3 regions of the Streptomyces sp. NPDC043427 genome follow, and region 2 is predicted to be linked to each of the others. Evidence: predicted binding sites of a transcription regulator. Region 2 holds the regulator's gene; each other region holds the start of a gene.

Region 1 (10,253 bases), on a different contig from region 2:
TGCTGGACGCGTCCGAGTGTCCGCCGACGTTCAACACGCGGCCCGGGCAGGTCGTGGGACTCCTCGCGGGCGGCCCCCAGGCCATGGTCACCTCCGTGGAGGGCGCGGAGGACTCGAAGGAACTGGCGCAAGCCGACCTCGACGCGATCGACGTGGGCGCCGACGACACGGTGGTCGGCGTCTCGGCCTCCGGCCGCACCCCGTACGCCATCGGCGCCGTGGAACACGCCAGAGCCCGGGGCGCGCTGACCATCGGGCTCGCCTGCAACGCGGGCAGCGCGCTCGCCGCCGCCGCCGAGCACGGCATCGAGGTCGTCGTCGGCCCCGAACTGCTCACCGGCTCCACCCGGCTGAAGGCGGGCACCGCGCAGAAGCTGGTGCTCAACATGATCTCGACGATCACGATGATCCGCCTCGGCAAGACGTACGGGAACCTGATGGTCGACGTCCGCGCCTCCAACGACAAGCTGCGCGCCCGCTCCCGCCGTATCGTCGCCCTCGCGACCGGCGCCGCGGACGAGGAGATCGAGGCGGCGCTGGCGGCGACGGACGGCGAGGTGAAGAACGCGATCCTGACGCTGCTGGCGGGCGTGGACGGCCCGACGGCCGCCCGGCTTCTGGAGGAATCGGGCGGCCGACTGCGCGTGGCGCTGGCGCTGACGACCAGCACGGGGACGGAAACCGGCCGAGCAGCGCGCTTCGGGGTTACTTCCGTCGGTAGCCCGGCACCTGGGCGATCCACCTGACGAAGTCACCCGGGTCCTGGTCGGCTGTGGCCGCCGTCCCAGGCCGGCGACACCGGAGCATCGGCATCGGCGCAGACGGGTCTCGTGCGGGTCGCGTAGGAGTGGGTGGCGAGGACGAGGCCGAAGCCGAGGCCCGTGAAGGCCATGCCACCGAAGGCGGCCATCCACAAAAGCCCCGAGCTGCGCACCAGTGCGCTCCAGCCCGCCCCGGACGTCCGCGCCCACGCAGCCCGGATGCGCGCTGCTCTGGGCCGTTCACGCTCGGTCCCGCGACGCGAAAGGACACCCACATGACCGCACCCACGGTCCGACGAGACCGCGCCGGGGCACGACGGAGGGGAGGAGGCGACGCCATGACCCCTGACACCGCCGAACGTCCCCAGATGTCCGTCGAGGACTTCGAGGAACTCGTCCGCCGAGCACCGAGGGAGCTGCGGAACAGGCTGGAGTTTCTCGGCGGAAGGCTGTGCGTCCGGCACGGCCCGCTCGATGTGGAGGAGTTCGAGGAGCTTGCCGCCGCGGCGCCGGAGAGCGTGCGGCTCGAGTACATCAACGGAAAAGTAGAGGTCAAGGCGATGCCGGACGGCAACCACCGTTCGATTTTCTCTGCTTCGCCAGTGCATGCAGCACCGTCCCGACCTGGACCTCGTGCCCGAGTCCGGTGTCAAGGCCGAGGCATATCGCAAAGGCCGCGCCCGGCCGGACGGGACCCTCGTGCCGGTGGACCACCTCAGGGGAGACGGCGAGTGGTCTGAAACCGGTGGGGTCCTCATGGTCGTGGAGATCACCTCCCACGACCGCGACACCGACAAGCGTGACCGCATCGACAAGCCCGTCGGTTACGCCGCCGCCGACATCCCGGTGTACCTCCTCATCGACCGCGACACCCACACCCTCACCGTCTTCCACGAGCCGAAGGACGGCCGCTACCAGCAGTCCCCGGCCTACCCTTGGGGAGCCACCGTCGAGTTGCCCACCCCCGTGGGTATCAGCCTCGACACCGAGAAGCTCAAGGACTACGCCGGCTGACATGAACCACGCCCAGCTCACCGCCCTAGGCCGCGCCCTCCGTCTCCTCGGGGAGCACGGCGACGCCCTGGGCGCCGACACCCCGGACGCCAAGTTGCACGAGGTCAAGGCCGATCTGCGGCGAGCGCTGGATCTGCTGGACGAGAGTGTGACCAGCGCCGCGCCCACCACCCGGTGCGCCGAGCATCCGAACGGGCCCGTCGACGAGGCCGCCCCCGACCTGTGCCTGCTGTGCGAGACGCGGCGCCGCGCCGCCCGGCGGTCGGAGTTCAACGGCGCGTACGGGCCGCCGCCCCGCGCCGCCGAGACGCCCTCCCCCTCGCCGTCCCGTTACGGCACCAGCGCCGACCGCCCCCAGCCCCAGCAGCGGTGGCTGCCGGAGCTGTGGAACGGGCGGGAGTGGCAGCTGTGCGGTACGCCCCGCCGGGACCGGCGCGAGGCCGAGCTCTACATCGCCGCCCAGCGGCGCGGATCCCGGCCCGCGATGGCGTACCGGCTCGTGCACGAGTTCACCGACTACGAGGTGCTGCGGGTGTGGGGCACGCCCGTGCAGGTGGACATCGAGCCCATGGGCAACCTCTGAGGCCTCTCCTACGCCTTCACCGCCGACGCCCCCGCACCCGTCGGCTCCCCGGCAGCGGGCGCTCCCTGCCCCGGCTCCTGCCGCTGGCGCGGGATGAACGACGCCACCGCGAAGGCCAGTAGCGCCGCGCCCGCGCCGATCGCCAGGACCGTGCGGAAGCCGTCCTTCGAGGGCAGGGCGAAGCCGCCGAAGTTCGTGGTCATCTGAGCGAGGATCACACCGGCGATGGCGCTGGCCGACGATGTTCCGATGGACCGCATCAGCGTGTTGAGGCTGTTCGCGGCCGCCGTCTCGGACGCGGGGACGGCGCCCATGATCAGGGCGGGCATCGAGCCGTAGGTGAAGCCGATGCCGGCGCCGATCACGCAGGAGACGAGGACGAAGTGCCAGACCTGTGACATCAGCGCGATGTTGATGAGGTAGCCGGCGGCGACGATCAGCGCGCCGGTCATCAGCGTGACCTTGGGTCCCTTGGCCTTGGAGACGGCGGCGGAGACGGGGGCGGTGGCCATCATGACCAGGCCGGAGGGGGCCATGACCAGGCCGGAGGCCAGCATCGACCTGCCGAGGCCGTAGCCGGTCGCCTCCGGCAGCTGGAGCAGTTGCGGCAGGACGAGGGACATCGCGAACATCGCGAAGCCGACGGCGATCGAGGCGAGGTTGGTGACCAGGACCTGGCGGCGGGCGGTGGTGCGCAGGTCCACCAGCGGGGCCCGGACGCGCAGTTCCCACCAGCCCCAGGCCGGCAGGACGAGCACGGCGGCGCCGAACAGGCCGAGCGTGGTGGGGCTGGTCCAACCCCAGTCGGCGCCCTTGGAGATCGCGAGCAGCAGGCAGACCAGGCCGGTCGCCATGCCGACGGCGCCGACCAGGTCGAAGCGGCCGCCGGTGCGGACCTGGGACTCGGGCACGAAGAGGACGACAAGCACGGCGGCGACGGCGCCGAGGCAGGCCGACGTCCAGAACAGCACGTGCCAGTCGAAGTTCTCGGCGATGAGCGCGGCGGCCGGCAGGCCGAGGGCGCCGCCGACGCCGAGGCCGGTGCTCATGAGCGCGGTGGCCGAGCCGAGGCGTTCGGCGGGCAGTTCGTCGCGCATGATGCTGATGCCGAGCGGGATGACACCGGAGGCCAGGCCCTGGAGTACGCGGCCGGTGATCATCGGGATCAGGGACTCGCTGAGGGCGGCCGTGACCGAGCCGGTGACCAGCAGGGCCACGCTGACCAGCAGCATGCGGCGCTTGCCGTACATGTCTCCGAGGCGTCCCATCACCGGCGTGGCGACAGCGGCCGCCAGGAGGGTGGCGGTGACCGCCCAGGCGGTGTCCGAGGCCGAGGCGTTCAGCAGTTTCGGCAGCTCGGGGACGATCGGGATGACCAGGGTCTGCATCAGCGAGACGACGATTCCGGCGAGGGCCAGGACCGCCACCACCGCGTTCGACCTCGGCGGGGCTGACCCCCCGGCCCCGGTGGGGCGGGCAGGAGCGTCGGACATGGCGGGGCCTCCGTCGGTGGGGCGGCATGAGAAGAGCCCTGTACTTGACCGAGGCAACCTTAAGTCACTTGCTTGACTTAACCAAGGGCCTCCAGGAACAACGGGCCACCCACGAAGAAGGGCCGGAGCGCCGCTGTCGCGGCACCCCGGCCCGGCACGGGCCCGGCAGCTCAGCTCAGCGTCTGCAGCGCCGACGGCTCGTACGCCTTGAGCTCGTCCAGTCGACCGCCCAGCACCTTCGCCGCCCACTGCGGGTCCTGGAGCAGGGCGCGGCCCACGGCCACCAGGTCGAACTCGTCGCGCTCCAGGCGGTCGAGGAGGTCGTCGATGCCCTTGACCGGGGAGCCCTCGCCCTGGAAGCCCTTGATGAAGTCACCGTCGAGACCGACCGAGCCGACGGTGATGGCCGTCCTGCCGGTCAGCTTCTTGGTCCAGCCGGCGAGGTTGAGGTCGGAGTCGTCGAACTCCGGGACCCAGTAGCGGCGGGTGGAGGCGTGGAAGGCGTCGACGCCGGCCGCGGCGAGCGGGGTCAGGATGGCCTCCAGCTCCTCCGGGGTCTCGGCGAGCCGGGCGTCGTAGGCGTCCTGCTTCCACTGGGAGTAGCGGAAGATGACGGGGAACTCCGGCGAGACCGTCTCGCGTACGGCGGCGACGATCTCGGCGGCGAACTTCGTACGGGCCACGGGGTCGCCGCCATAGGCGTCGGTGCGGCGGTTGGTGCCGGACCAGAGGAACTGGTCGATGAGGTAGCCGTGGGCGCCGTGCAGTTCGACGCCGTCGAAGCCGATGCGCTCGGCGGCCGCGGCGGCCTCGGCGAACGCGCCGATGACGTCGTCGAGGTCGCGCTGGGTCATCGCCTTGCCGGTGCCCTCGGTACCGTCGGTGCGCAGGCCGGAGGGGCCGACGGCAGGGGCGTCGGCGAAGGGCGGCTCGCCCTGCCGGCGGACCATGCCGATGTGCCACAGCTGGGGGACGATGGTGCCGCCGGCCGCGTGCACGGCCTCGGCCACCTTCGCCCAGCCCGCGAGCTGCTCGTCGCCGTGGAAACGGGGGACGCTGTCGCTCTGTCCGGCGGAGGCGTGGCCGACGTAGGTGCCCTCGGTGACGATCAGGCCGACGCCTGCGGCGGCGCGGCGGGCGTAGTACGAGCGCACGTCCTCACCGGGGATGCCGCCCGGGGAGAACATCCGGGTCATCGGCGCCATCGCGATGCGGTTCGGGACGGTCAGGCCGTTGATGGACACGGGCCGGGAGAGGATCTCGGCGGCGCGGGAGGCGGGGGTCGGGGTGGCGGTCACTCGGGACTCCTCGTCGGTACCAACTGGTATGTGCACATGCAATAAAGTGATCGCCTACGTCAACCACCGCGCGCGCCGCCTCCATCCCGGTGCGGGGCGAAACGCGATGTGATCCCGGACACGCCCGAGGGCGGCACCCCCTGTTTCCAGGGAGTGCCGCCCTCGGCACGGAAGGGACGTTTCCGATCCTCGGGGAGGATCAGAAGTCCATGTCACCGCCCGGCATGCCGCCGCCGGCCGGGGCAGCGCCCGCCTTCTCCGGCTTGTCGGCGATGACGGCCTCGGTGGTGAGGAAGAGCGCGGCGATGGAGGCGGCGTTCTGCAGGGCAGAGCGGGTCACCTTCGCCGGGTCGATGATGCCTTCGGCGATCATGTCGACGTACTCACCGGTCGCGGCGTTCAGGCCGTGGCCGACCTGGAGGTTGCGGACCTTCTCCACGACGACGCCGCCCTCGAGACCACCGTTGACGGCGATCTGCTTCAGCGGGGCCTCCAGCGCGAGCTTCACGGCGTTGGCGCCGGTCGCCTCGTCACCCTCGAGGTCCAGCTTCTCGAAGACGGAGGACGCCTGGATGAGCGCCACGCCACCACCGGCGACGATGCCCTCCTCGACGGCCGCCTTCGCGTTGCGGACGGCGTCCTCGATGCGGTGCTTGCGCTCCTTGAGCTCGACCTCGGTGGCGGCACCGGCCTTGATGACCGCGACACCGCCGGCGAGCTTCGCCAGGCGCTCCTGCAGCTTCTCGCGGTCGTAGTCCGAGTCGCTGTTCTCGATCTCGGCGCGGATCTGGTTGACGCGGCCGGTGACCTGCTCGGAGGCGCCGGCGCCGTCGACGATGGTGGTCTCGTCCTTGGTGATGACCACCTTGCGGGCCTTGCCCAGCAGGTCGATGGTGGCGTTCTCCAGCTTGAGGCCGACCTCCTCGGAGATGACCTCGCCGCCCGTGAGGATGGCGATGTCGCCGAGCATGGCCTTGCGGCGGTCACCGAAGCCCGGGGCCTTGACGGCGACGGACTTGAAGGTGCCGCGGATCTTGTTGACGACCAGGGTCGACAGGGCCTCGCCCTCGACGTCCTCGGCGATGATCAGCAGCGGCTTGCCCGACTGCATGACCTTCTCCAGGAGCGGGAGCAGGTCCTTGACGTTCGCGATCTTGGAGTTCGCGATCAGGATGTACGGGTCGTCGAGGACGGCCTCCATACGCTCCATGTCGGTGGCGAAGTACGCCGAGATGTAGCCCTTGTCGAAGCGCATACCCTCGGTGAGCTCCAGCTCCAGACCGAAGGTCTGGGACTCCTCGACGGTGATGACGCCTTCCTTGCCGACCTTGTCCATGGCCTCGGCGATGAGCTCGCCGATCTGGGTGTCGGCGGCGGAGATGGAGGCCGTGGAGGCGATCTGCTCCTTGGTCTCGACATCCTTCGCCTGCTCGAGCAGGGCACCGGAGACGGCCTCGACGGCCTTCTCGATACCGCGCTTCAGGGCCATCGGGTTGGCGCCGGCGGCGACGTTGCGCAGGCCCTCGCGGACCAGCGCCTGGGCGAGAACGGTCGCGGTGGTCGTACCGTCACCGGCGACGTCGTCCGTCTTCTTGGCGACTTCCTTGACCAGCTCGGCGCCGATCTTCTCGTACGGGTCCTCGAGCTCGATCTCCTTGGCGATGGAGACACCATCGTTGGTGATCGTGGGGGCGCCCCACTTCTTCTCGAGGACGACGTTGCGGCCCTTGGGGCCGAGCGTCACCTTCACGGCGTCCGCGAGCTGGTTCATGCCGCGCTCGAGGCCGCGCCGCGCCTCCTCGTCGAACGCGATGATCTTGGCCATGTGAAGTGGTCCCTCCAGGACTGGGGGTGATTCCTTCGGACCGCGCCCGCGCCCGCGACGGACGGCTCGCCTGCCTCGTGGTTCCTTGCCCCACCTGGCGTGCGGGCCTCACCGACCCGGTCCTTCGTTGTCACTCTCACCTTCAGAGTGCTAACGCAATGATTAGCACTCGCCCCTGTCGAGTGCAAGCGCCTTCCCCGGATCCGCAGGTGAACGCCGGGTGCCGTGGCGCCCGGCGGCGCGTCGGGGCAGACCGAAGGGCTCGTACCCCGGGAGGTACGAGCCCTTCGAAGATGTTCAGAAGAACGACGCTGCGTCGGCGCGTGCTTCAGCCGGTCGCGAGTCGGACCATGTCCGCCTGCGGCCCCTTCTGGCCCTGCGAGATCTCGAAATCGACCCGCTGACCCTCTTCCAGGGTGCGGTAGCCGTCCATCTGAATCGCGCTGTAGTGGACGAAAACATCCGCACCACCGTCGACCGCGATGAAGCCGTACCCCTTCTCCGCGTTGAACCACTTGACGGTGCCCTGAGCCATGCCTAACTCCCCTATTACTGGCCCTTGCACAGATCCACACTTCGCGGATCCGGGTCAGACCTCACCCCCCGCCTTGGTTGGGGGCGTGCGCCGGAACGCGTCGACCGCGGCCGAATGTATCTGTCCAACTGCCGTCTGCAACAGGTCAATCGGACGAGAATTCCGGGCATGGCCGGTCGGGAATTTACCGAGAATTCGCCAGAATTCAGGGCAAGTCGGGCTCCACAAAAGGAGCAAATGACGCAAAAGAACCCCACACTTTGGCTACTTCTCATCGCATGTGGAGCCGTAAAACAGAGGCGTTCGGTACGCGGAAAACAGCGTGTTCCCCAACTGTACCGCGCTCAACCACACAGAATTGCCCCCTCCGCTTCTCTCACGGAGGGGGCAATTCGATGAACTCTCGGTAACTGATGTTACCGAAGGTAATGATCAGCCTCCGGCGACCGCCGGAATGATGGAGACACCGGCACCGTCCGGGGTGGCCGTCTCCAGCCCCTGCTCGAAGCGGACGTCGTCGTCGTTGACGTACACATTGACGAAGCGGCGCAGCTTGCCCTGGTCGTCGAGCACGCGGGCCGCGATGCCCGTGTGGTTCTTCTCCAGGTCGGCGATGACCTCGCCGAGGTTCGCGCCCTCGGCGGCGACCTCGGCCTGACCACCGGTGTAGGTGCGCAGGATGGTGGGGATGCGGACGGTCACGCTCATGCGAGGCCAGCCTCTCGGAAGGAGTCCAGGTTCGGGCGGATGGTGGCGGTGAGGCCGGTGCCGGCCACCGCGTCGAGGGTCTTGAGGCCGTCGCCGGTGTTCAGGACGACCGTGGTGAGGGCCGGGTCCAGCAGGCCGTTCTCGATCAGCTTGCGGGTCACCCCGACCGTCACGCCACCCGCGGTCTCCGCGAAGATGCCCTCCGTCCGGGCGAGCAGCTTGATCGCGTCGACGACCTGCTCGTCGTTGACGTCCTCCACCGCACCGCCCGTGCGGCGGGCGATGTCGAGGACGTACGGCCCGTCCGCCGGGTTGCCGATGGCGAGGGACTTGGCGATGGTGTTCGGCTTCTGCGGCCGGACGACGTCGTGGCCCGCCTTGTACGCGGTGGACACCGGCGAGCAGCCCTCGGCCTGGGCGCCGAAGATCTTGTACGGCTTGTCCTCGACGAGCCCGAGCTTGATCAGCTCCTGCAGACCCTTGTCGATCTTCGTGAGCTGCGAGCCGGAGGCGATCGGCACGACCAGCTGGTCCGGGAGCTGCCAGCCGAGCTGCTCGCAGATCTCGTACGCCAGGGTCTTGGAGCCCTCCGCGTAGTACGGCCGCAGGTTGACGTTGACGAAGCCCCAGCCCTCGCCCGCCGGGTCGCCGATGAGCTCGGAGCAGAAGCGGTTCACGTCGTCGTAGTTGCCCTCGATGCCGACGAGCTCGCCGCCGTAGACCGCGGCCATGACGACCTTGCCCTGCTCCAGGTCGTGCGGGATGAACACGCACGAGCGGAAGCCGGCGCGGGCGGCCGCGGCACCCACCGCGCCGGCGAGGTTGCCGGTGGAGGAGCAGGAGAGCGTGGTGAAGCCGAAGGCGCGGGCGGCCTCCAGCGCCTGCGCGACGACACGGTCCTTGAAGGAGTGCGTCGGGTTGCCGGAGTCGTCCTTGACGAAGAGCTTGCCGGCGTCGACGCCCAGCTCGCGGGCCAGGTTGTCGGCCTTGACGAGCGCGGTCCAGCCGGGGTTGATGTTCGGCTTGTCCGCCACGTCGGCCGGGACGGGCAGCAGCGGGGCGTAACGCCAGATGTTCGCGGGGCCCGCCTCGATGCGCCCCCGCAGCTTCTCCGTGTCGTAGGAGGAGAAGTCGTAGGCGATCTCGAGCGGGCCGAAACACTCCTCGCAGGCGAAGACCGGGCCGAGGGGCACGCGGTGACCGCACTCGCGACAGCTCAGCGCTGCGGCGGGGCCGAGGTCTACGGTGGAGTCGGTGGTGCTTGCAACAGTCTGCACAGCCATGGAGGCGAGGCCCTTTCTCCTCATCTTCCTCACGACGCATCTCGCCGCGAGACGGATTTGGCACCTTCCCTAGCCGGGAGCCTCGCTGGCGATCGACAGTGATCTACGAGACCGGCTGGAGGGTTGCCGGGGCTTCAACGGGCCGTGTCCCTCTGCCCCTCTGGATGAGCGGTATGTGGTTGTTGACGCACATGACCTCCGACATGCGATGGTCACCAGCGTTGTCCAAGACTGTAACCGAAGGCCAGGACAGTTGAGATAGTCGTCCGAACCGCGAGACAACCCGTGAGGAGCCGCAGACTGTGCTGGAAGAAGCCGAGCGCTGGCTGAGGACCCGCTCCTGGTCCGTGACCGATCGCCCGCTCCACCAGATCCTGGCCGCCAAGCAGCGCACGGGCCAGTCGGTCAGTGTCGTGCTGCCCGCGCTGAACGAGGAGGAGACCGTCGGCGACATCGTCGCCGTGATCCGTCACGACCTCATGCGACAGGTCCCGCTCGTCGACGAGATCGTCGTCGTCGACTCGGGATCCACCGACCGCACCTCCGAGGTGGCCGCCGCCGCGGGCGCCCGGGTCGTCCACCGCGACGACATCCTCCCGCGTATCCCGACCGTGCCCGGCAAGGGCGAGGTGCTGTGGCGCTCCCTGATGGTGACCGGCGGGGACATCGTCTGCTTCATAGACGCCGACCTGAAGGAGTTCTCCTCCGACTTCGTCTCCGGGATCGTGGGCCCCCTGCTCACCGACCCGGACG
Region 2 (10,253 bases):
GGCCGCGGCGGCGGTGCCCGCGGTGGAGGTGCGCAGGACGGTCCGGCCGAGCCGGTAGGGCCGTGCGCCGGCCTCCTCGAAGAGCGCCAACTCCTCGGGGGAGACGCCTCCTTCGGGGCCGACGACGAGCACGATCTCGCCCTGGGCGGGCAGTTCGGCCGTCGCGAGCGGGGTGTCGCCGCTCTCGTGGAGTACGGCGGCGAAGTCGGCGTCGGCGACCAGCGCCGCGACCTGCTTCGACGTCGCCGCGTCGGCGACCTCGGGGAAGCGGACCCGGCGGGACTGCTTGCCGGCCTCCCTGGCCGTGGCCCGCCACTTCGCGAGAGCCTTCAGCCCGCGCTCGCCCTTCCACTGCGTGATGCAGCGGGAGGCGGCCCACGGGACGATCGCGTCGACGCCGGTCTCGGTCATGGTCTCCACGGCGAGTTCCCCGCGGTCGCCCTTCGGCAGGGCCTGCACGACGGTGATCCGGGGGGCCTCGGCGGGCTCCTCGACGACGTCCTTCAGGCTCACGACCAGCCGGTCCTTGCCCTCGGCGACGACCACCTCGCCCTCCGCCCAGCGCCCGGCGCCGTCGGTGAGGACGACGGCCTCACCGGGCCGCAGCCGCTTCACGGAGACGGCGTGCCGCCCCTCGGGTCCGTCCAGGACGAACTCCCCGGCACCGGCCGCACCGAAGTCCTCGACGACGAACACGGGCGCCGTCATCGGCCCGCGTCCTCACCCGGGCACCCCGACAACGCCGCCCTGGCCGCGCCCAGTTCGTCGGCCAGCACCTCGACCAGCCGCCCGGCGGGCAGGTCCCGGGCCATCCGGTGCCCCTGCCCGGCCCACAGGGCCATGCCCTGCGCGTCCCCGGCCTTGGCTGCCGCCTTGCGCAGCGGGGAGGTGAGGTGGTGGACCTCGGGGTAGGCGGCGGGCGCGTACGGGCCGTGCTCGCGCAGGAAACGGTTCACCAGGCCGCGCGCCGGACGCCCCGAGAAGGCGCGGGTGAGTTCCGTCCGTACGAACAGCGGGTTGGTCAGCGCCTCCTTGTGCACGGCCTGCGCGCCGGACTCCGGCGTCGCGAGGAACGCCGTGCCGAGCTGCGCCGCGCTCGCGCCCGCGGCCAGCACGGCGGCGATCTGGCTGCCGCGCATGATGCCGCCGGCGGCGACGAGGGGAAGGCTCACGGCCTCCCGGACCTGGGCGAGCAGGGACAGCAGTCCGAGAGCGGAGCCGTCGGTCTCCGGGAGGTCCCGGTGGGTGCCCTGGTGGCCGCCGGCCTCCACACCCTGCACGATCACCGCGTCGGCGCCCGCCCGCTCCACGGCCACGGCCTCGTCGGGGGTGGTGGCGGTGACGAGGGTGAAGGTGCCGGCCCGGCGCAGGGACTGAAGCACCTCGGGGGTCGGCACGCCGAAGTGGAAGGACGCCACCGGCACCGGGTTGTCGAGGAGTACGGCGAGCTTGGCCTCGTATCCGTCGTCACGGCCGCTGTCCGGGTCGCCGAGCTCCGTCTCGTACCAGGCGGCCTCGCCGGCGAGCTGGTGGGCGTAGACGTCGACGGCGCCGGTCTCGGCATACTCCGGCTGCGGCATGAAGAGGTTCACGCCGAAGGGCCGGGAGGTGAGGCTCCGCAGCTGTTTGATCTCCTGGTACAGCCCGTCGGCGGTCTTGTACCCGGCGGCGAGGAACCCGAGCCCGCCCGCCTCACAGACGGCGGCGGCGAGCTGCGGCACGGAGACACCGCCCGCCATGGGGGCCTGCACGATCGGCTGGGGAAAGAGATCGGTCAGCGCGGAGGACATGACGGCATGTTGTCACGTCCTCCGGACGGGACCGAATCGGGCCGCCTCTCTGGCACAGGCCAAGTGAAGACAGCCCGTCCGGCTTTCGAGGACGAGGTCCGTTCAGGGCCGAACGGGGGTCTGGGGGCGCAGCCCCCAGCACCACGGTCACCGCCCGTTGAACGCGTCCTTCAGCCGTGAGAACAGGCCCTGCTGCCCCGGCTGACTGTGCCCACCCGGGGGCCGACCCCCGGCCCCCCCCAGCACCAACCACAGCCCGCGTCACCGCCCGTTGAACGCGTCCTTCAGCCGTGAGAACAGGCCCTGCTGCCCCGGCTGGAACTGCCCCTGCGGCCGCTCCTCGCCCCGCAGCTTGGCCAGCTCCCGCAGCAACCGCTCCTGCTCAGGATCCAGCTTCGTCGGCGTCGTGACCTCGACATGGACGATGAGATCGCCCCGGCCGCCACCCCGCAGGTGGGTGACGCCCCGGCCGTGCAGCGGGATCGACTGGCCGGACTGGGTGCCGGGCCGGATGTCGACCTCCTCGAGGCCGTCCAGCGTCTCCAGCGGCACCTTCGTGCCGAGAGACGCCGCCGTCATCGGGATCGTCACCGTGCAGTGCAGGTCGTCCCCGCGCCGCTGGAAGGTGGCATGCGGCAGCTCGTGGATCTCGACGTACAGGTCACCGGCGGGACCGCCACCGGGCCCGACCTCGCCCTCGCCCGCGAGCTGGATGCGCGTGCCGTTGTCGACACCGGCGGGGATCTTCACCGTCAGCGTGCGACGCGAACGCACGCGCCCGTCGCCCGCGCACTCCGGGCACGGCGTCGGGACGACCGTTCCGAAGCCCTGGCACTGCGGGCAGGGGCGGGAGGTCATGACCTGGCCCAGGAAGGACCGCGTCACCTGCGACACCTCACCGCGGCCGCGGCACATGTCACAGGTCTGCGCGGTCGTGCCCGGCGCCGCGCCCTCACCACTACAGGTGGCGCAGACGATCGCGGTGTCGACCTGGATGTCCTTGGTCGTGCCGAAGGCCGCCTCGTCAAGCTCGATCTCCAGCCGGATCATCGCGTCCTGGCCGCGCCGCGTACGCGAGCGCGGGCCGCGCTGGGACGCCGTACCGAAGAAGGCGTCCATGATGTCGGAGAAGTTGCCGAAGCCACCGGCGCCGAAGCCGCCCGAGCCACCGCCGCCCGCCTGTGACAGCGGGTCGCCGCCGAGGTCGTAGACCTGCTTCTTCTGCGGGTCCGACAACACCTCGTAAGCGGCGTTGATCTCCTTGAACCGCTCCTGGGTCTTCGGATCGGGGTTGACGTCCGGGTGCAGCTCGCGCGCGAGCCGCCGGAAGGCCTTCTTGATCTCTTCCTGCGACGCGTCGCGGCGCACGCCGAGAACGGCGTAGTAGTCCGTGGCCACTTACGACTCCGCCAGGATCTGTCCGACGTACCGTGCCACTGCGCGTACCGCTCCCATCGTTCCCGGGTAATCCATGCGGGTCGGTCCGACCACGCCGAGCTTGGCGACTGCCTCGCCGCCCGAACCGTAACCGACCGACACCACAGACGTGGAGTTGAGCCCCTCGTAGGCGTTCTCGTGACCGATGCGTACGGTCATGCCCGAATCTCCCGCCTCGCCCAGGAGTTTGAGGAGCACGACCTGCTCCTCCAGGGCCTCCAGGACGGGCCGGATGGTGAGGGGAAAGTCATGTCCGAAGCGGGTGAGATTGGCGGTGCCGCCGATCATCAGCCGCTCCTCGTTCTCCTCGACAAGCGTCTCCAGCAGGGTGGAGAGCACCGTCGTGACCGTACCGCGGTCCTCGACGTCGAACCCCTCCGGGAGGTCCTCGACCAGTCGCGGCACGTCGGTGAACCGGCGCCCCGCGACCCGGCTGTTCAGCCGCGCCCGCAGGTCCGCCAGGGACGCCTCGCCGAAGGGCGCCGGGCAGTCCACCATCCGCTGCTCGACCCGGCCGGTGTCCGTGATCAGCACGAGCATCACGCGCGCGGGGGCGAGCGAGAGCAGCTCCACGTGCCGCACGGTCGAACGGGTCAGCGACGGGTACTGCACGACGGCCACCTGCCGCGTCAGCTGCGCGAGCAGCCGCACCGTACGGGCGACGACGTCGTCGAGGTCGACAGCGCCCTCGAGGAAGTTCTGGATGGCGCGCCGCTCGGGCCCGGTCATCGGCTTCACGCCGGCCAGCTTGTCGACGAACAGCCGGTAGCCCTTGTCGGTGGGGATGCGCCCGGCGCTGGTGTGCGGCTGGGCGATGTACCCCTCGTCCTCCAGGGCCGCCATGTCGTTGCGGACCGTCGCCGGGGAGACGCCGAGGTTGTGCCGCTCGGTGAGCGCCTTCGAGCCCACCGGCTCCTCGGTGCCCACATAGTCCTGGACGATGGCGCGCAGCACCTGGAGCCTGCGTTCACTCAGCATCGCGCGCACCTCCCGTACTCGTCCCCTCGACATCCGCCTGGCACTCTGCGCGTGCGAGTGCCAGCGTTCCCCGGCCAGTGTACGGCTGGGGGGTACACCCGGGGCAAGGCTGGTACCCGGCACCGCACGCTGGAGAGTGCTCCGGGCTAGCGTCGCCGTATGACCGTGACTTGGGAAGAGCTGGGCTGGGAGCGGGTGGCGGCCGGGGTGGGGCGGTGTCGGCTGCCCGGGTGGGACTGCACGGCGGGGCTGGTCGTCGGGCCTCGCGCGGTCCTGGTGATCGACGCGGGGTCGAGTCTCGCGGAGGGGGCGCGGCTGCGGTACGCGGCCCAGGAGCTGGCCGGCCGACGTGTGACTCATCTCGCTCTCACCCATCCCCACTTCGACCATGTCTTCGGGGCGGCGGCGTTCGCGGGCGCGGAGGTCTTCGGCGCGGTGGGCCTCGACACGGTGTTGGCGCAGGGGCGTGCGGAGCTGCGCACGGACGCCCTGCGCAACGGCCTGGACCCGTCGGCGGCGGACGAGGCGGTGGAGACCCTCGTCCGGCCCCACCACCACGTCTCCGGCGAGTGGACCCTCGACCTCGGCGACGGCCGCCAGGCGCTGCTCGCGAACGTCGGTCCCGGGCACACCGCCCACGACCTCGCGGTGCTCGTCCCCGGCGCCCCGGAGGTCGTCTTCTGCGGTGACCTCGTCGAGGAGTCCGGCGAGCCCCAGGCCGGTCCCGACGCCGTACCGGCCCACTGGCCGGCCGCCCTCGACCGGCTCCTCGACCTCGGCGGTGAGGACGCGCTGTACGTGCCGGGTCACGGAGCGGTGGTGGACGCGGCGTTCGTGCGGGCGCAGCGGGACGCGTTGGCGGCGCGTTTCGGCGTGTCGCGGTGATCGTGGGGCGGGTTCTCCTATCGTCATCCGAATGCGCCAGTACTCGACGGATCTGACCCCGCCGTGGAAGAAGCCCCAGCCCGTGCCCGAGGTACCGGCGGACCCGGGCCTGGTGGTCGAGGAGCCCGGCACCGGCTTCTGCGGCGCGGTGATCCGCTGCGAGGCGGGCACCGTCACCCTGGAGGACCGCTTCGGCAAGCACCGGGTGTTCCCGCTGGAGCCGCGGGGGTTCCTGCTGGAGGGCAGGGTGGTGACGCTCGTGCGTCCGCCGTCATCGGCTCCGGTACGTCCCACCCGTACGGCATCCGGTTCGGTCGCCGTCCCCGGCGCACGCGCGCGGGTGGCTCGCGCCGGGCGGATCTACGTCGAGGGCCGGCACGACGCGGAACTCGTCGAGAAGGTCTGGGGCGACGACCTGCGCATCGAGGGCGTGGTCGTGGAGTACCTGGAGGGCGTGGACGACCTGCCCGCCATCGTGGCCGAATTCGGCCCGGGGCCGGACGCGCGACTGGGGGTGCTGGTGGACCACCTGGTGCCGGGTTCGAAGGAGTGGCGCATCGCCGAGTCGGTGACGAGTGAGCACGCGCTGGTGGTGGGACACCCGTACATCGACGTCTGGGAGGCGGTGAAGCCGTCGTCCCTGGGCATCGAGGCGTGGCCGCGCGTACCGCGCGGGCAGGACTGGAAGACGGGGGTGTGCCGGGCGCTGGGGTGGCCGGAAAACACCGGCGCGGCTTGGCAGGGGATTCTCGGGCGGGTGCGGTCTTACCGGGACCTGGAGCCGGAGTTGCTGGGGAGGGTGGAGGAACTGATCGACTTTGTCACGGGTAGCGGTGGGGCCTGACGTTGGGGAAGGTTCCGAACTCGGTGGTGTCCAATTCGAGCCCGAGTTCCTCCAGCGGTAGTGGTGCCCCGAACCTGGTGATCTGCTGCCGCTGGTAGTCGGCATCCTCTCCCTTCCCAACAGGCCTCGTCAGCAGGACGCACTGGGCCATGATCGGATCCACGATGAGGTAGGCGGGCACTTCGCCGGCGGCGTAGATCGACCGCTTGATTTCATAGTCTCGCTGGACGCTGGTCTTGGAGACGACCTCGACGACCATCGTGATCAGGTGGCACGGCAACAGCCGTCCCGAAGCGGGCATGACATCGCGCTCGACAACCACCAGGTCCGGTACCGGCTCACTGGCCTCATCGAGGATGTCGACGTCCTGGGTCTGCAGGCGGGACCAACGCTTCCGTGGGATCTGATCCAGCACGTCTTCCACGATCATGTTGTGCACCAGATCAGGGCTGGCCATCATCACGATTTCCCCCCGGAGAAGCTCGACCTTGACGCCCTCGGGAGGCTCAAGCTCCTCGAAGTACTTGGTCATCCCACGCTCGTCCACAGCGGTCATCTCCGTGGCCCTCCACATCCGCCGCGTACTTTTAACGGCAGCCTACGAACCAGGTTAGGGACCGAACCGGCGTTCCGCACCGATTCACTCCGCCGGGTGATCAGTCCACCAGATCCCGCACCACGGCGTCCGCCAACAGCCGCCCCCGCAAGGTGAGCACCGCACGCCCCTCCTTGTACGGCCTCTCCTTGAGCAACCCGTCGCCCAGCGCCCGACGTGAAGCCTTCAGCCCCTCCTCCCGCAGCAGCTCCAACGGCACGCCCTCCCGCAGCCGCAACTCCAGCAGGATTCGCTCCACTCTGCGGTCTTCCTCCGACAACAGCTCACGACCCGCACCTGGGGAACGGCCGGCGGCCAGCGCCGCCGCGTACGCCCCCGGATGCTTCACGTTCCACCAGCGCACCCCGCCCACGTGGGAGTGCGCCCCGGGGCCCGCGCCCCACCAGTCGGCGCCCCGCCAGTACAGCTCGTTGTGCAGGCACCGGCCGGCGTCCGACGTGGCCCAGTTCGACACCTCGTACCAGTCGAAACCGGCCGCCGACAGCATCTCGTCCGCCATCAGATACCGGTCGGCGTGCACGTCGTCGTCGGTCATCGGGACCTCGCCGCGGCGGATGCGGCGGGCGAGCTGCGTACCCTCCTCGACGATCAGCGCGTAGGCCGAGATGTGGTCCGGGCCGGCCCCGAGCGCCGCCTCGAGCGACGCCCGCCAGTCGTCGTCCGACTCCCCCGGCGTGCCGTAGATCAGATCAAGGTTCACGTGCTCGAAGCCCGCCGCCCGGGCCTCCGCCACGCACGCCTCCGGGCGACCCGGCGTGTGCGTGCGGTCCAGGATCTTCAGCACGTGCTGCCGGGCGCTCTGCATCCCGAAGGAGAGCCGGTTGAAGCCTCCGTCCCTGAGTCGCGCGAGGTACGCCGGGTCCACCGACTCGGGGTTCGCCTCCGTCGTGACCTCCGCGTCCGCCGCCAGCCCGAACTCGTCGCGGACCGCCTCCAGCATCCGTACGAGGTCGTCCGCGGCCAGCAGGGTCGGCGTACCGCCGCCGACGAAGACCGTACGGACCTCGCGCGGGTCGTCGCCGAGGACCTTGCGGGCCAGCCGGATCTCGTCGATCAGGGTGTCGGCGTAGTTGTCGCGGGAGGCGAGGACGCCGCCGGTGCCGCGCAGCTCGGTGGCGGTGTAGGTGTTGAAGTCGCAGTAGCCGCAGCGGGTCGCGCAGTACGGGACGTGCAGATAGAACCCGAGGGGGCGCGCGGCGGCGCCGGTGAGCGCGTGCGCGGGGAGTGCGCCGTCGTCGGGGACGGGCTCGCCGTCGGGGAGTGCGGAAGGCATGCCTTCCATTGTCCAGCACCCGGCCTGTCGCTCGTCCTACTCGGCCTGCAGCACCAGCAGCGCCAGGTCGTCCTCCGGCGGCTGCCCGCCGAACTCGTGCACCAGCCGCTTGATCCGGTCCGCGATCAGCTCCGCGTCCAGGCCCGCGCATCCGGCGAGCGCCGCGGCGAGGCCGTCGCCGTCGTCGAACTGGCGGGAGCCGCAGCGCCGCTCGGTCACCCCGTCGGTGACGCACAGCAGACTGTCGCCGGGCCGCAGCTCGACGGTGTCGCAGGTGTACGTGACCTCCTCGATGACCCCGAGCAGGGTCTGCGGCTGCGCGACCGTACGGACGCTGCCGTCCGGTCCGAGGAGTAACGGCAGGGGGTGCCCGGCGGAGGCGAGGGTGCAGCGGACGCCGCCCTCGAAGGGGGCCAGCTCGCCGTAGAGGAGGGAGAGGAACCGGGTCTGCGGGCCGTCGCCGGGCACGGCGGGGCCGACGAGCGCGCGGGCCGCCGCGTCGGCGGCCTCGGTGGCGTCGTCGAGGAGGAGCTGGTTGAGGCGGTCGAGGACGTCGGCGACGCCGTAGCCCTCGCGGGCCAGCAGCCGCAGCCAGGGGCGGGCCAGGCCGATGACGACGGCCGCCTCGGGCCCCTTGCCCTGGACGTCACCCACGGCGAAGCACCAGCGGCCGTCGCCGGCCGGGAACAGGTCGTAGAAGTCGCCGCTGGGCCCGCCCTTGTCGCAGGGCTCGTAGACGAGGGCGCTGCGCACCCCCGGTATCTCGGCGACGGCGCCGGGCAGCAGGCCGCGCTGGAGTACGGCGCTGATGGTGGCCTGGCGGGCGTACTGGCGGGCCGCGCCGATGGCGAGCGCCACCCGGCGGCCGAGGTCCTCGACGAGGCCGGTGACCTCGTCGGGGAAGCGCGGGGTCGCGGCCCGCCCGATGACCAGCGTGCCGAGCGGGCGGCCGCCCGCGACGAGGCGGTACGCGAGGGCCGCGCCGTCCTCTCCGGCCGCGCCGAGCGCCTCACCGGGCCAGGGGAACGGCACGGGCCCGGACCGTAACGCGTCGGGCCGGCGCGGCGGGTCCTTCTCCAGGGTCCGGCGCAGTTCCTCGATGCGGTTCTCGCTCCCGTGCCAGACCCGGGCGAGGCGCGGCCCCGGGCCCACGGTGCCGTCCCCCGTCCAGCCGCCGCGGCCGCTGAGCTCGTCCTCCAGCCACACCGCGCACCAGTCGGCGAGGCGCGGCACGATCAGCTGGGCGGTGAGCGCGGCCACGAGGTCCTCGTCGAGTTGCCCGGCGAGCAGGTCGGAGGCCTCGGCCAGGAAGGAGAGGGCGCCGCGGTTGAGCCAGTCGCGCTCGGGGGCTCGGCGGGGTGCGAAGGCGTCCCAGCCCGCTGGGGTTCCGAGGGCGTGGGGGGCATGGGAGGCATGGGGGCCATCGAAGGCCTGGGCAAGTTCGGGGGCTTGCGGGACATCGAAGTCCTGGTGAGCTTCGGGGGCGTGCACACCGGCGCCCCTCCCGGCGTACACCGGCGTGTGCGCGGCGCTGAACATCTCCACCGCACCGGACGTCTCCATCGCACCGGCGTACGCCCCGCTCAGCCCGCTCGCACCCTCCGCCACGTCCTCGGCGTGCGCCTCCCCCTCCGCCGGTACCCGCGCCCACACCGTCTTGGCGCCCTTGCGGAAGGTGACACCCCAGGTCTCGGAGAGCGCGGAGACGAGCCGCAGGCCGCGCCCGTACTCCGGGGTGTCGTAGGGCGTCTCGGGGGCGCCGTCGTGCGGGGCGCGCGAGGGGTGGTGGTCGGAGACCTCCACCACCACCGCGCCCGTCTCCTCCAGGCCGCACATCAGCTCGACGTCGGTGCCGGCGTGGACGACGGCGTTGGTGACGAGTTCGCTGACGACAAGCATCGCGTCCTCGACCAGACGTCCGCTGACGTGCTCGGTCCCGGGCAGGCCGAGGTCGGTCCACTCCTCCAGCGCGGCGCGCAGCAGTGCGCGGGCGTATCCGGGCGCGAGGGAGCTTCCGGACAGGGCCGTGCGCGCCTGCGCACGCGGGTGCGTGGGCGCCTCAGCGGCATGCGCAGGCACATCTGAAGCAAGGGAAACGGTCTCCCGTTGCGTCGGAATGGCCCTCATGGACAGCTCCCGAGCAGTTCGGAGGAATACGCCTCGGACGATGCGGACAGAGTTACAGACTGGCCGCGCCCATAAGCGCCGAGTTACCGAAGTGGGCTGTCATGAGTGAGAACAGTGCTACGCGTGTGCTCGAAGACGGACAGAAAGAGGACCGGATTCGAGCATCCGACCTGCGTCCACTGCTCACCGCGAAGGCGCGGCGTGTCAAGCACGAACCGGTGCGGTACGGCCGACTCGACGAGCGGCTCTCGGCCGGCCCGGGTCAGGGCGGCCTGTTTTCGGACTGGCGGCGCGCTGGGCGCT
Region 3 (10,253 bases), on a different contig from region 2:
TACAACCTGGTCAAGTCGCTGAAGGAGCGCGGAGTCCCGATCGACGGCGTGGGCCTCCAGGCGCACCTGATCCTCGGTCAGGTGCCCTCCTCCCTCCAGCAGAACATCCGGCGCTTCGCCGACCTCGGCGTCGACGTGGCGATCACCGAGCTGGACATCCGGATGACACTGCCCTCCGACAGCACCAAGCTCGCCCAGCAGAGGGACGACTACAAGGCGGTCACCGCCGCCTGCGTCGCCGTCGCACGCTGTGTGAACCTCACCGTCTGGGGCTTCACCGACTCCGACTCCTGGGTGGAGAGCACCTTCCCGGGAGAGGGGGCGGCGACGCCGTACGACGCGAACTACGCGCCCAAACCGGCCTACTACGGCATCGCCGAGGCGCTCGGCGGCGACACGACCACTGAGCCGCCCACCGGGGCGTGCACGGCGACCTACAGCGTGGGCAGTCAGTGGAACACCGGGTTCACCGGGAGCGTGACGATCTCCTGCTCGGGTGCCTCGCTCTCGTCGTGGAAGGTGAGCTGGGCCTACGGAGCGGGGCAGCGGATCACACAGGCCTGGAACGCGACGTGCAGTCAGTCGGGGGCGGCGGTCACCTGTTCCAACGCCTCGTACAACGGGACGGTTCCCAGCGGCGGTTCGGTGAGCTTCGGGTTCAACGCGTCGTGGAGCGGCAGCAATCCGGTGCCGACGGTGACGCTGGGCTGACTTCCGGAGGGCCGCCGCCCTCCCTCACCCGCGCGACAGGAGGCCGTCCACCACGGCCTCCAGTTGCGCGGCGACGTCGTAGGAGGCCGTCACGTCCCCCCACTGCGCCGACAGGGCTGTCAGGCGGGGGAGTTCACCGGCGTCGTCCACGGTGACGAGGGACGGGAAGAAGGGCTTGCGGCCCGGGTCCGCGGCACGCCGGTCCTCGGCGCGACGGAAGACCAGGGCGCCGTACACGACGTACCAGATCGTGCGGTACGCATGGATCGCGGCCTCCGGGGTCAGGCCGCAGGTGATGGCCGAGTCGACGATCTCCTCCGTCATCCACAGCGCGCTCTTGTCCGTGAGGTCACCTCTGCTCAGCACGTCGACGACCCACACCATCCCGCTCAGTGCGGCGTGCATGTGGACGGCGGTGGCGACGATGCGGTCGCGTGGGTTCTCGGGCAGGTCGGGGCGCGGGACGGTCGCCGCTACGCCCGCCAGGGTGAGCATCAGCAGTTCGTCCTTGTCGCGCACGTGGTGGTAGAGCGCCATCGGGGTGGCGCCGACCTCCTTGGCGACGCGGCGCATGGAGAGCGCCTCGACGCCCTCCTCCTGGATGATCCGCCGCGTCACGTCCACGATCTGCTGCCGCTCGATGCGCCGGGGCCGACCCGCCGCCCGTTTCTGCCCGTTGCCTGTCACCCGAGCATTCTCCACCTCCCCCTCCTTGCTCTTTCTTCCTCGCTCTCCGCTTCCTCTTCCTCTCCTCCTCCCCCTCCCTCGTCCTTTTCTGTACGCGTATAGCAATTTTCTGTACGCGTATATTAATGTGCTGGGCATGCTGAACTCGCAGACGCACGCCTCGCGTTGGTTACTGCCGGTGCTGCTCACCGTGCAGTTCCTCGTCTCCCTCGACATGTCCGTCGTCAACGTCGCCCTGCCGGACATCGGCAGCGGCCTGGGCTTCGGCACGGAATCGCTCGCCTGGGTCGTCAACGCCTACGCCCTGGCCTTCGGCGGGCTGCTCATGCTCGGCGGACGGCTCGCCGACGTCGTCGGCCGACGGCGGGTCCTGGTGACCGGCTTCGCCGTGTTCGGCCTCGCGAGCCTGGTCGGGGGACTCGCCCAGGCGCCGGGCCAGTTGGTCGCCGCACGGGCCGCGCAGGGCGCCGGTGCCGCCGCGCTCGCGCCGGTCGCGCTCACCCTCATCACCGTCACCTACGCGGCCGGGCCCGCCCGTTCGCGCGCCCTGGGCCTGTGGGGCGCCGCGGGGGCGCTCGGCGGGGCCGTCGGGGTCCTCGCCGGGGGACTGCTCACCGACTGGGCCGGCTGGCGGGCGGTGATGCTCGTCAACGTGCCGGTGGTGGCGCTCGCCCTGCCCCTCGCCCGGCTCGCCGTTCCCGCCGACGACCGGCGCCCCGGTGCCCGCCCCCGCCTCGACCTCTTCGGCGCGCTGCTGGCCACCGCCGGGACCACGCTGCTCGTGCTCGGTCTGGTACGCACGGAGACCCATGGCTGGGCGGCCTGGCAGACGGCGGGTGTCCTGGGCGCCGCCGTGGTTCTGCTGGCCGCCTTCGCGGTGGTCGAGACCCGGGTGTCACAGCCGCTGCTGCGGCTCGGGCTCCTCACCCGGGGACCGGTGCTCGCCGCCAACGTCTTCGCCCTGCTGATGTCGGCGGGCCAGTTCGCCGCCTTCTACTTCACCTCCCTCTACCTCCAGCAGGTCCTCGCCTACGGGCCGACCGCCGCCGGGTGCGCGTTCCTGCCGTTCTGCGCGGGCGTCGTGGTCGGTACGGCGGTCTCCGCCCGGGCGGTCGGGCGGCTGGGGGCCGGGACGCTGCTGGTGGCGGGCGGACTGCTCGGGGCGGCGGGCATCGCGTGGTTCGCGATGGCGGTCGCGGTCGACGGCGGCTTCCTGCTCTCCGTGCTCGGGCCGTCGGCGGTCGCGAGCGTCGGCATCGGCATGTGCTTCGTACCGCTGGGCACGGCCGCCACGGCGGGGGTCGCCCCCGAGGAGACGGGGATGGCCTCCGGGCTGCTCAACACCTCCCGCCAGGTCGGTGGGGCTGTGGGGCTGGGCGTGCTGGTGACGGTCGCCGCGGCCCGTGACTCAGCGGGCGGGGCCCAGGGGCTCGTCGACGGGTACGCGGCCGCGTACTGGGTGTCGGCGGTGCTGCTGGCGGTGGCCGCGGTGGCGGCCGGTGCGCTGTACGGCAGGCGCGTGAGGGGGCCGCTACCTGCGCAAACACCCACCGGAGAGAACTCGCCGGAAAAATCCGGTGAGCGTGTCGATCCGGATGTCTCCCGTTCGACGTACAGGTGAGAGGCGGGGAGAGGCCCCGCCCGCGAGACTCGTCACCGTACGGGTCACCGTTCCTGAGGAGGCACCATGCCCCGCTACCTGTCGCTCGTGAGGGTCGACGAGAACACCGCCCCCGCCGAGGGCCCCAGCCCCGAGCTGATGCAGCGGATGGGCGAGCTGATCGAGGAGATGACCAAGGCCGGCGTGATGCTGGAGACCGCCGGGCTGACGCCGACCGCCCAGGGCACCCGCGTGCACTACGAGGGCGGCGCGATCTCCGTCACCGACGGGCCGTTCACCGAGACCAAGGAGGCCGTCGGCGGCTACGCGATCATGCAGTGCAAGGACCAGGCCGAGGCGCTCGAGTGGACCAAGCGGTTCCTGAAGGTGCACGAGGACAAGTGGACCGTGACCTGTGAGGTGCGGGAGATCATGGAGGGCTGACGGGTTCCGCTTGGTGGTGTGCCGTCCGGGGTGTTCGATGGTGGGTTGTGGAACAGCAGCCCACCGCGGACGCCCGCGGTGCCACCGAATCCGTCTCCGGCCCGGACGCCCGCCGCGCCATCGAGACCGTCTTCCGTATCGAGTCCCCGCGTGTCATCGCCGCCGTCGCCCGCGTCGTGCGTGACGTCGGCATCGCCGAGGAACTCGCACAGGACGCCCTGGTCGCGGCGCTGGAGAGGTGGCCGCGGGAAGGGGTGCCGGACAACCCCGGAGCCTGGCTCACCGCCACCGCCAAGCACCGCGCCGTCGACCTCGTGCGCCGCCGGGAGAACTACGCCCGCAAGCTGGCGGAGATCGGCCGCGACCTGGAGACCGCGGCGCCCCCGGAGGAACCCGCCGCCTCCTACGACCCCGACGACATCGACGACGACCTGCTCCGCCTGGTCTTCACCGCCTGCCACCCCGTCCTGTCCGCCGAGGCCCGCATCGCCCTCACCCTGCGCCTGCTCGGCGGCCTGACCACGCCCGAGATCGCCCGCGCCTTCCTGGCCCCGGAGGCGACGGTCGCCCAGCGCATCGTCCGCGCGAAACGGACCCTCGCCGCCAGGAACGTCCCCTTCGAGGTGCCGTACGGCCCCGACCGCGAGGCCCGCCTCGGCTCGGTCCTCGACGTCATCTACCTGATCTTCAACGAGGGGTACGCGGCCACCGCCGGCGACGACTGGCTGCGTCCGGCGCTGTGCGAGGACGCCCTGCGGCTGGCCCGGCAGCTGGCCGCCCTCATGCCGAAGGAACCCGAGGTGCACGCCCTGGCCGCGCTGCTGGAGTTCCAGGCGTCCCGCACCGCCGCCCGCACGGGCCCCGACGGCGAACCGATCCTCCTCGCCGACCAGGACCGCCGCCGCTGGAACCGCAGGCTCATCGCCCGAGGCGTCACGGCCCTGACCCGCGCCGAGGCCACCTCCACGGGCGCCCCGGGCCCGTACGCCCTCCAGGCCACGATCGCCGCCTGCCACGCGCACGCGTACACCTACGAGGAGACCGACTGGGCGACCATCGCCACCCTCTACGGCCTTCTCGCCGCCCGCGCGCCCTCCCCGGTCGTCGAACTCAACCGGGCGGTCGCCGTGTCGATGGCGGACGGCCCGGCGTCGGCCCTGGAGATCGTCGACACCCTCTCCACCGAACCGGCCCTCCGCGACTACCACCTGCTCCCCAGCGTCCGCGGTGACCTCCTCCAGCGCCTCGGCCGTACGACGGAGGCGCGCGCGGAGTTCGAACGGGCGGCGGAACTGGCCCGCAATGAACGGGAGCGGGAGTTGCTGTTGAGACGCGCGGCCTCGGCTGCGGGTCAGGGCGTGGTGGGAAACACGCCCTAGGTGTGCTGTTCGGATCATGCCGGGCTCGCGGGCCCCGCTCCCTGATCCGGCCTGATCCAAACGAAAGACCCTAGGCGGGTCGGCCGATCAGCATCGTCGGCGCCCCCGCCACCCGGGTCAGGAACACCGTCGCCGAGTTGGGCCCCTGGGGCTTCACCTTGCGCCGGAGCTCTTCGGGCTCGACCGCCGACCCCCGCTTCTTCACGGTGAGGACGCCGACCTGCCGCTCCCGGAGCAGGGCCTTCAGCTTCTTGACGTTGAAGGGGAGTCGGTCGGTGATCTCGTAGGCGGTGGCGTACGGGGTCGCCCGCAGCTCGTCGGACGTGACATAGGCGATCGTCGCGTCGACCAGCCCGCCCGCCACCTCCTCGGCCACCTCGGCGACCAGGTGGGCGCGGATGACGGCGCCGTCGGGCTCGTACAGGTACCGTCCGACGGGCCGGACCTCGGGGTCGGGCAGCATCGTGTCGGGTGTGGCCCGCACGGCCGCGAGCGAGGGCAGCAGCATCGCCCGCCGCGCGCCGGGTACCGCGGCGCCGAACCACAGCACGGCCTCCTTGACGTCGCCCCGGTCCGAGATCCACTCGGCCTCGGCGTCGGGCGGGATCATCTCGTGCGGAATGCCGGGAGCGATCTTCAGGGCGGCCCGGGGTGCCCTGCGGGCGGCCTCGACCGCCCAGGACAGCGGCGGCGCGTACGCCTCCGGGTCGAAGATCCGCCCGCGTCCGCCGCGCCGCGCAGGGTCCACGAACACGGCGTCGTAGCCCTCCGTGTCCACCTCCGTGACATCGGCCTCCCGCACCTCGATCAGGTCCCCCAGCCCCAGCGCCTCCGCGTTGGCGCGCGCCACGGCCGCCGTCAGTGGATCCCGGTCCACGGCGAGCACCTGGATCCCGGCCCGGGCCAGCGCGATCGCGTCCCCGCCGATCCCGCAGCACAGGTCGGCGACGGACCGAACCCCCGTCGCACGGAAACAGTCCGCCCGGTACGTGGCGACACTCGTCCGCGTCGACTGCTCGACCCCGTTCGGCGTGAAGAACATGCGTTCCGCGTCCTCGGCCCCGAACTTCGCCGCCGCCCGCTGCCGCAGCCGCGCCTGACCGAGCGCCGCCGACACCAGCTCGGCGGGGTGCTCGCGGCGCAGCCGGGTGGCGACGGCCAGTTCCTGGGCGGGGTCGGTGCCGCGCACCTCGTCGAGGAGGGCGCGGCCCTCTGGGGCGAGCAGGGCGGCGAAGGCGAGGAGAGGGTCGTTCACCGGGTCATTGTGGGCCAGTCGGTGGATGGCGTGCCCGCGCCCGCGGTGTCGGGGAGGGTTCCGGAGCGGGGGCTGCGAGGATCCGGCACCATGCGAGTGGTCGTACAAAACGATAAAAATCTGGCGTGTCGGCGCGGGGTGAGCCGTGGTGTCCTCGCCGCCGTCACCGCCGCGACCGTCCTCTCGGGCTGCGGCCATGCCCCCGCCGACGGCACCGACACCCACCCGGCCCCGGGCCAACAGCAGCGCCTCCAGGCCCCCGCCGCCCGCGCCCTCGACGCCTACGCCACCGAACTGCGCGCCGCGTACAAGGCCCGCGTCGCCGCGGCCAGGCGCTGGGGACTGCGGCGGGTCCCGCTCACTCCCCCGCCGCCGCCCGCGAAGAAGCCGAGGATCACCACCCGCGAGGGCTTCGAAGTCGACGACCACGAGGAACTGGACCTGCCGCCCGTCTTCACCACGGTCCCCACAAAGCAGAAGGTCGTCTTCCTCACCATCGACGACGGCGCCGAGAAGGACCCGGCGTTCCTGCGCATGATGAGCGAGCTGAAGGTGCCGTACACCGCCTTCCTCAGCGACTACCTGGTGAAGGAGGACTACGGCTACTTCGCGAGGATGCAGGCCGGGGGAGTGACCCTGAGCAACCACACCCTGCACCACCCCTACCTGCCCGGGCTGTCCTACGCCCGCCAGAAGCGCGAGATCTGCGGCATGCAGGACGTGATCGAGAAGCGCTACGGCAAGCGCCCGACCCTCTTCCGCCCGCCCTTCGGCAACTACGACCAGGCCACCCTGCGCGCGGCGAAGACCTGCGGCATCAAGTACGCGCCCCTGTGGGACGAGGAGGTCTTCGTCGACCACTGGGAGTACCGCGAGTGGGACAGCGGCCTCCATCCCGGCGACATCGTCCTCAGCCACTTCCGCGGCCGGCGCGACTGGAAGGGCACGATGCCCGACATGATCCGCCGGTTCCTGAACAAGGTCACGGCGCAGGGGTACGCGGTGGCCCGGCTCGAGGACTACCTGTGAGGGGGCCACGGCTGCGGGGGCTTGGGGCGGGGGTGCTGGCGGCCGCCGTACTCCTCACCGGCTGCGCCCAGTCCGTCGACCCGATCGAGAGGCTGGGCAAGAAGGCGGCCCAGCGCGTACGGCCGCACGACCCGGCCGGAGAGCGCCCGTACGCCCGCTGGGGCCTGGTGGCTCCGCTGCCCCCCGCCCCCGAGCCACCGGCACGGGCCGTCGCCGGTGGCGCTGACGCGGGGCGCGGCGGCCTCCCACCCGTCGTCGACCACGTACCGACCCGCGACAAGGTCGTGTTCCTGACCTACGACGACGGCTCCGAACGGGACCCCCGGTTCGTCGACATGGTCCGCGAACTGCGGCTTCCGGTCAGCATGTTCCTCACGGACAGTGTCGTCGGCCCGGGCTACGGCCACTTCGCGCGCCTGCGCTCCGTCGGCGCCACCATCCAGAACCACACGCTCGACCACCCCTCCCTGCGCGGCCTCCCCTACGCCGGGCAACGCGCCGAGATCTGCGGCCAGCAGGACAAACTCAGGTCCCGCTTCGGCCTGCGCCCCCGCCTCTTCCGCCCGCCCTACGGCACGTACGACACGACCACCCTGCGCGCGGCCGCCGACTGCGGCATCGCGGCGGTCGTGCTGTGGCGGGTCTCGACGGAGAACGGTGAGCCCGTCTTCGCCGACGGCGAGCGCCGGTTGCGCCCCGGCGACATCGTCTCGGTGGCCTCCGGCGACGCGACCGGCCCGACCCTGCGGGAACGGACGACCCGGTTGCTGCGGGAGATCCAGGGGAGGGGACTGACGGTGGGACGGCTGGAGGACTACCTGTAGCGCCGGGCGACTTCAGCCGGCCTGCACCAGCACCGCGAGGGCCAGGAAGAGCCCAGCCGCCACCACCTGCCCGGCCCCGGCGCCGGGGTACCCGCGCCGGAACAGGAGGGTGGCACTTCCGAGAGCCACCAGCCCCATCACGCCCAGCCATGCCAGCATCCCCGTCGGATGCCCCGCCATCGCGAAGAGCAGCGCGAAGACGTACCCGAAGGCGACTTCCGCGACCATCAGGACGGCGAGGACGCAGCCGTCGGCCGGCGAAGATCCAGACGTCATGGGGGAACGGTACGAAAATCGGCCCGCCCGTGACCGCCGCACCGACACAGGCCACCGGACGCTCGGGTCAACCGGAAAGCGCGCCGCGCCCCGCGGGGATTGGCACTCCGCTTGACCGAGTGCTAATCGCGGTCATAGTCTCAGCTCTGGCACTCCCCCCTGGAGAGTGCCAACAACGCGACGGGCAGGTCCGGCACCCGCGACGACGGATCGACCTGGTCGCCACCTCAGACAGTTAACCCCGTGAGATCTCCGAAGGGGGAGGTCGGATCGTGACGACCACCAGCTCCAAGGTTGCCATCAAGCCGCTCGAGGACCGCATCGTGGTCCAGCCGCTGGACGCCGAGCAGACCACGGCCTCTGGCCTGGTCATTCCGGACACCGCCAAGGAGAAGCCCCAGGAGGGCGTCGTCCTGGCCGTGGGCCCGGGCCGCTTCGAGAACGGCGAGCGCCTTCCGCTCGACGTCAAGACCGGCGACATCGTGCTGTACAGCAAGTACGGCGGCACCGAGGTGAAGTACAACGGCGAGGAGTACCTCGTCCTCTCGGCTCGCGACGTGCTCGCGATCATCGAGAAGTAGTTCACCCGGCTTCATACCGAAGCACATTGCTTTGATCTGCGCCCCTGGCCCCCGCGACCATTAATCAGCCGGGCGCCCGGGGCGCAGTTCGTTTTCGTTCCCATTTTTCCGAGAGGGCTACGCTCCCATGGCGAAGATCCTGAAGTTCGACGAGGACGCCCGTCGCGCCCTCGAGCGCGGCGTCAACAAGCTTGCCGACACGGTCAAGGTGACGATCGGCCCCAAGGGCCGCAACGTCGTCATCGACAAGAAGTTCGGCGCCCCCACCATCACCAACGACGGCGTCACCATCGCCCGCGAGGTCGAGCTCGACGACCCGTACGAGAACCTCGGTGCGCAGCTGGTGAAGGAGGTGGCGACCAAGACCAACGACATCGCGGGTGACGGCACCACCACCGCCACCGTGCTGGCCCAGGCGCTCGTCCGCGAGGGCCTGAAGAACGTCGCCGCGGGTGCCTCCCCGGCTCTGCTGAAGAAGGGCATCGACGCGGCGGTCAAGGCCGTGTCCGAGGACCTGCTCGCCTCGGCCCGCCCGATCGACGAGAAGTCCGACATCGCCGCCGTGGCCGCGCTGTCCGCCCAGGACCAGCAGGTCGGCGAGCTCATCGCCGAGGCGATGGACAAGGTCGGCAAGGACGGTGTCATCACCGTCGAGGAGTCCAACACCTTCGGTCTTGAGCTGGACTTCACCGAGGGCATGGCCTTCGACAAGGGCTACCTGTCGCCGTACTTCGTGACGGACCAGGAGCGCATGGAGGCCGTCCTGGAGGACCCCTACATCCTCATCAACCAGGGCAAGATCTCCTCGATCCAGGACCTGCTGCCGCTGCTCGAGAAGGTCATCCAGGCGGGTGCCTCCAAGCCGCTGCTGATCATCGCCGAGGACGTCGAGGGCGAGGCCCTGTCGACGCTGGTCGTGAACAAGATCCGCGGCACCTTCAACGCCGTCGCCGTCAAGGCGCCCGGCTTCGGTGACCGTCGCAAGGCGATGCTGCAGGACATGGCAGTGCTCACCGGCGCCACGGTCATCTCCGAGGAGGTCGGCCTCAAGCTCGACCAGGCCGGCCTGGACGTGCTCGGCTCCGCCCGCCGCATCACCGTCACCAAGGACGACACCACGATCGTCGACGGCGCCGGCAACAAGGCGGACGTCGAGGGTCGCGTCAACCAGATCAAGGCCGAGATCGAGAACACCGACTCCGACTGGGACCGCGAGAAGCTCCAGGAGCGCCTCGCGAAGCTGGCCGGCGGCGTGTGCGTGATCAAGGTCGGCGCCGCCACCGAGGTGGAGCTGAAGGAGAAGAAGCACCGTCTGGAGGACGCCATCTCCGCGACTCGCGCCGCGGTCGAGGAGGGCATCGTCTCCGGTGGTGGCTCCGCGCTGGTCCACGCCGTCAAGGTCCTCGAGGGCAACCTCGACAAGACCGGCGACGAGGCCACCGGTGTCGCGGTCGTCCGCAAGGCCGC

Evidence for each region. The regulator HrcA, encoded in region 2, represses chaperone genes, less so after heat shock. The targets are predictions, from matches to a motif close to TTNGCACTCNGNNNNNCNGAGTGCNAA.
Region 1: a site for HrcA is predicted at 7,102-7,128, ahead of groL (chaperonin GroEL). Genes of this name have one in related genera too.
Region 3: a site for HrcA is predicted at 8,305-8,331, ahead of groES (co-chaperone GroES). Genes of this name have one in related genera too.

The regions. Positions count from the first base shown of each region.
Region 1 covers NZ_JBWKCC010000004.1:173,151-183,403, reverse strand. The annotation lists gene murQ (N-acetylmuramic acid 6-phosphate etherase) at 1-746, shown strand, start outside; gene AC067M_RS10505 (hypothetical protein) at 752-910, opposite strand; partial or broken gene AC067M_RS10500 (Uma2 family endonuclease) at 1,130-1,775, shown strand; gene AC067M_RS10495 (hypothetical protein) at 1,777-2,358, shown strand; gene AC067M_RS10490 (MFS transporter) at 2,367-3,851, opposite strand; gene AC067M_RS10485 (NADH:flavin oxidoreductase) at 4,022-5,149, opposite strand; gene groL (chaperonin GroEL) at 5,349-6,974, opposite strand; gene AC067M_RS10475 (cold-shock protein) at 7,303-7,509, opposite strand; gene AC067M_RS10470 (MoaD/ThiS family protein) at 7,942-8,217, opposite strand; gene thrC (threonine synthase) at 8,214-9,500, opposite strand; SAM riboswitch class I at 9,518-9,671, opposite strand; gene AC067M_RS10460 (glucosyl-3-phosphoglycerate synthase) at 9,803-10,253, shown strand, end outside.
Region 2 covers NZ_JBWKCC010000039.1:20,985-31,237, forward strand. The annotation lists gene AC067M_RS40500 (16S rRNA (uracil(1498)-N(3))-methyltransferase) at 1-708, opposite strand, end outside; gene AC067M_RS40505 (nitronate monooxygenase) at 705-1,790, opposite strand; gene dnaJ (molecular chaperone DnaJ) at 2,052-3,188, opposite strand; gene hrcA (heat-inducible transcriptional repressor HrcA) at 3,189-4,205, opposite strand; gene AC067M_RS40520 (MBL fold metallo-hydrolase) at 4,365-5,090, shown strand; gene AC067M_RS40525 (DUF3097 domain-containing protein) at 5,122-5,934, shown strand; gene AC067M_RS40530 (Uma2 family endonuclease) at 5,912-6,490, opposite strand; gene hemW (radical SAM family heme chaperone HemW) at 6,591-7,823, opposite strand; gene AC067M_RS40540 (SpoIIE family protein phosphatase) at 7,860-9,950, opposite strand.
Region 3 covers NZ_JBWKCC010000002.1:725,937-736,189, reverse strand. The annotation lists gene AC067M_RS07170 (glycoside hydrolase family 10 protein) at 1-711, shown strand, start outside; gene AC067M_RS07165 (TetR/AcrR family transcriptional regulator) at 736-1,413, opposite strand; gene AC067M_RS07160 (MFS transporter) at 1,535-3,019, shown strand; gene AC067M_RS07155 (YciI family protein) at 3,086-3,442, shown strand; gene AC067M_RS07150 (RNA polymerase sigma factor) at 3,490-4,821, shown strand; gene AC067M_RS07145 (class I SAM-dependent methyltransferase) at 4,892-6,076, opposite strand; gene AC067M_RS07140 (polysaccharide deacetylase family protein) at 6,167-7,105, shown strand; gene AC067M_RS07135 (polysaccharide deacetylase family protein) at 7,102-7,929, shown strand; gene AC067M_RS07130 (hypothetical protein) at 7,942-8,205, opposite strand; gene groES (co-chaperone GroES) at 8,478-8,786, shown strand; gene groL (chaperonin GroEL) at 8,914-10,253, shown strand, end outside.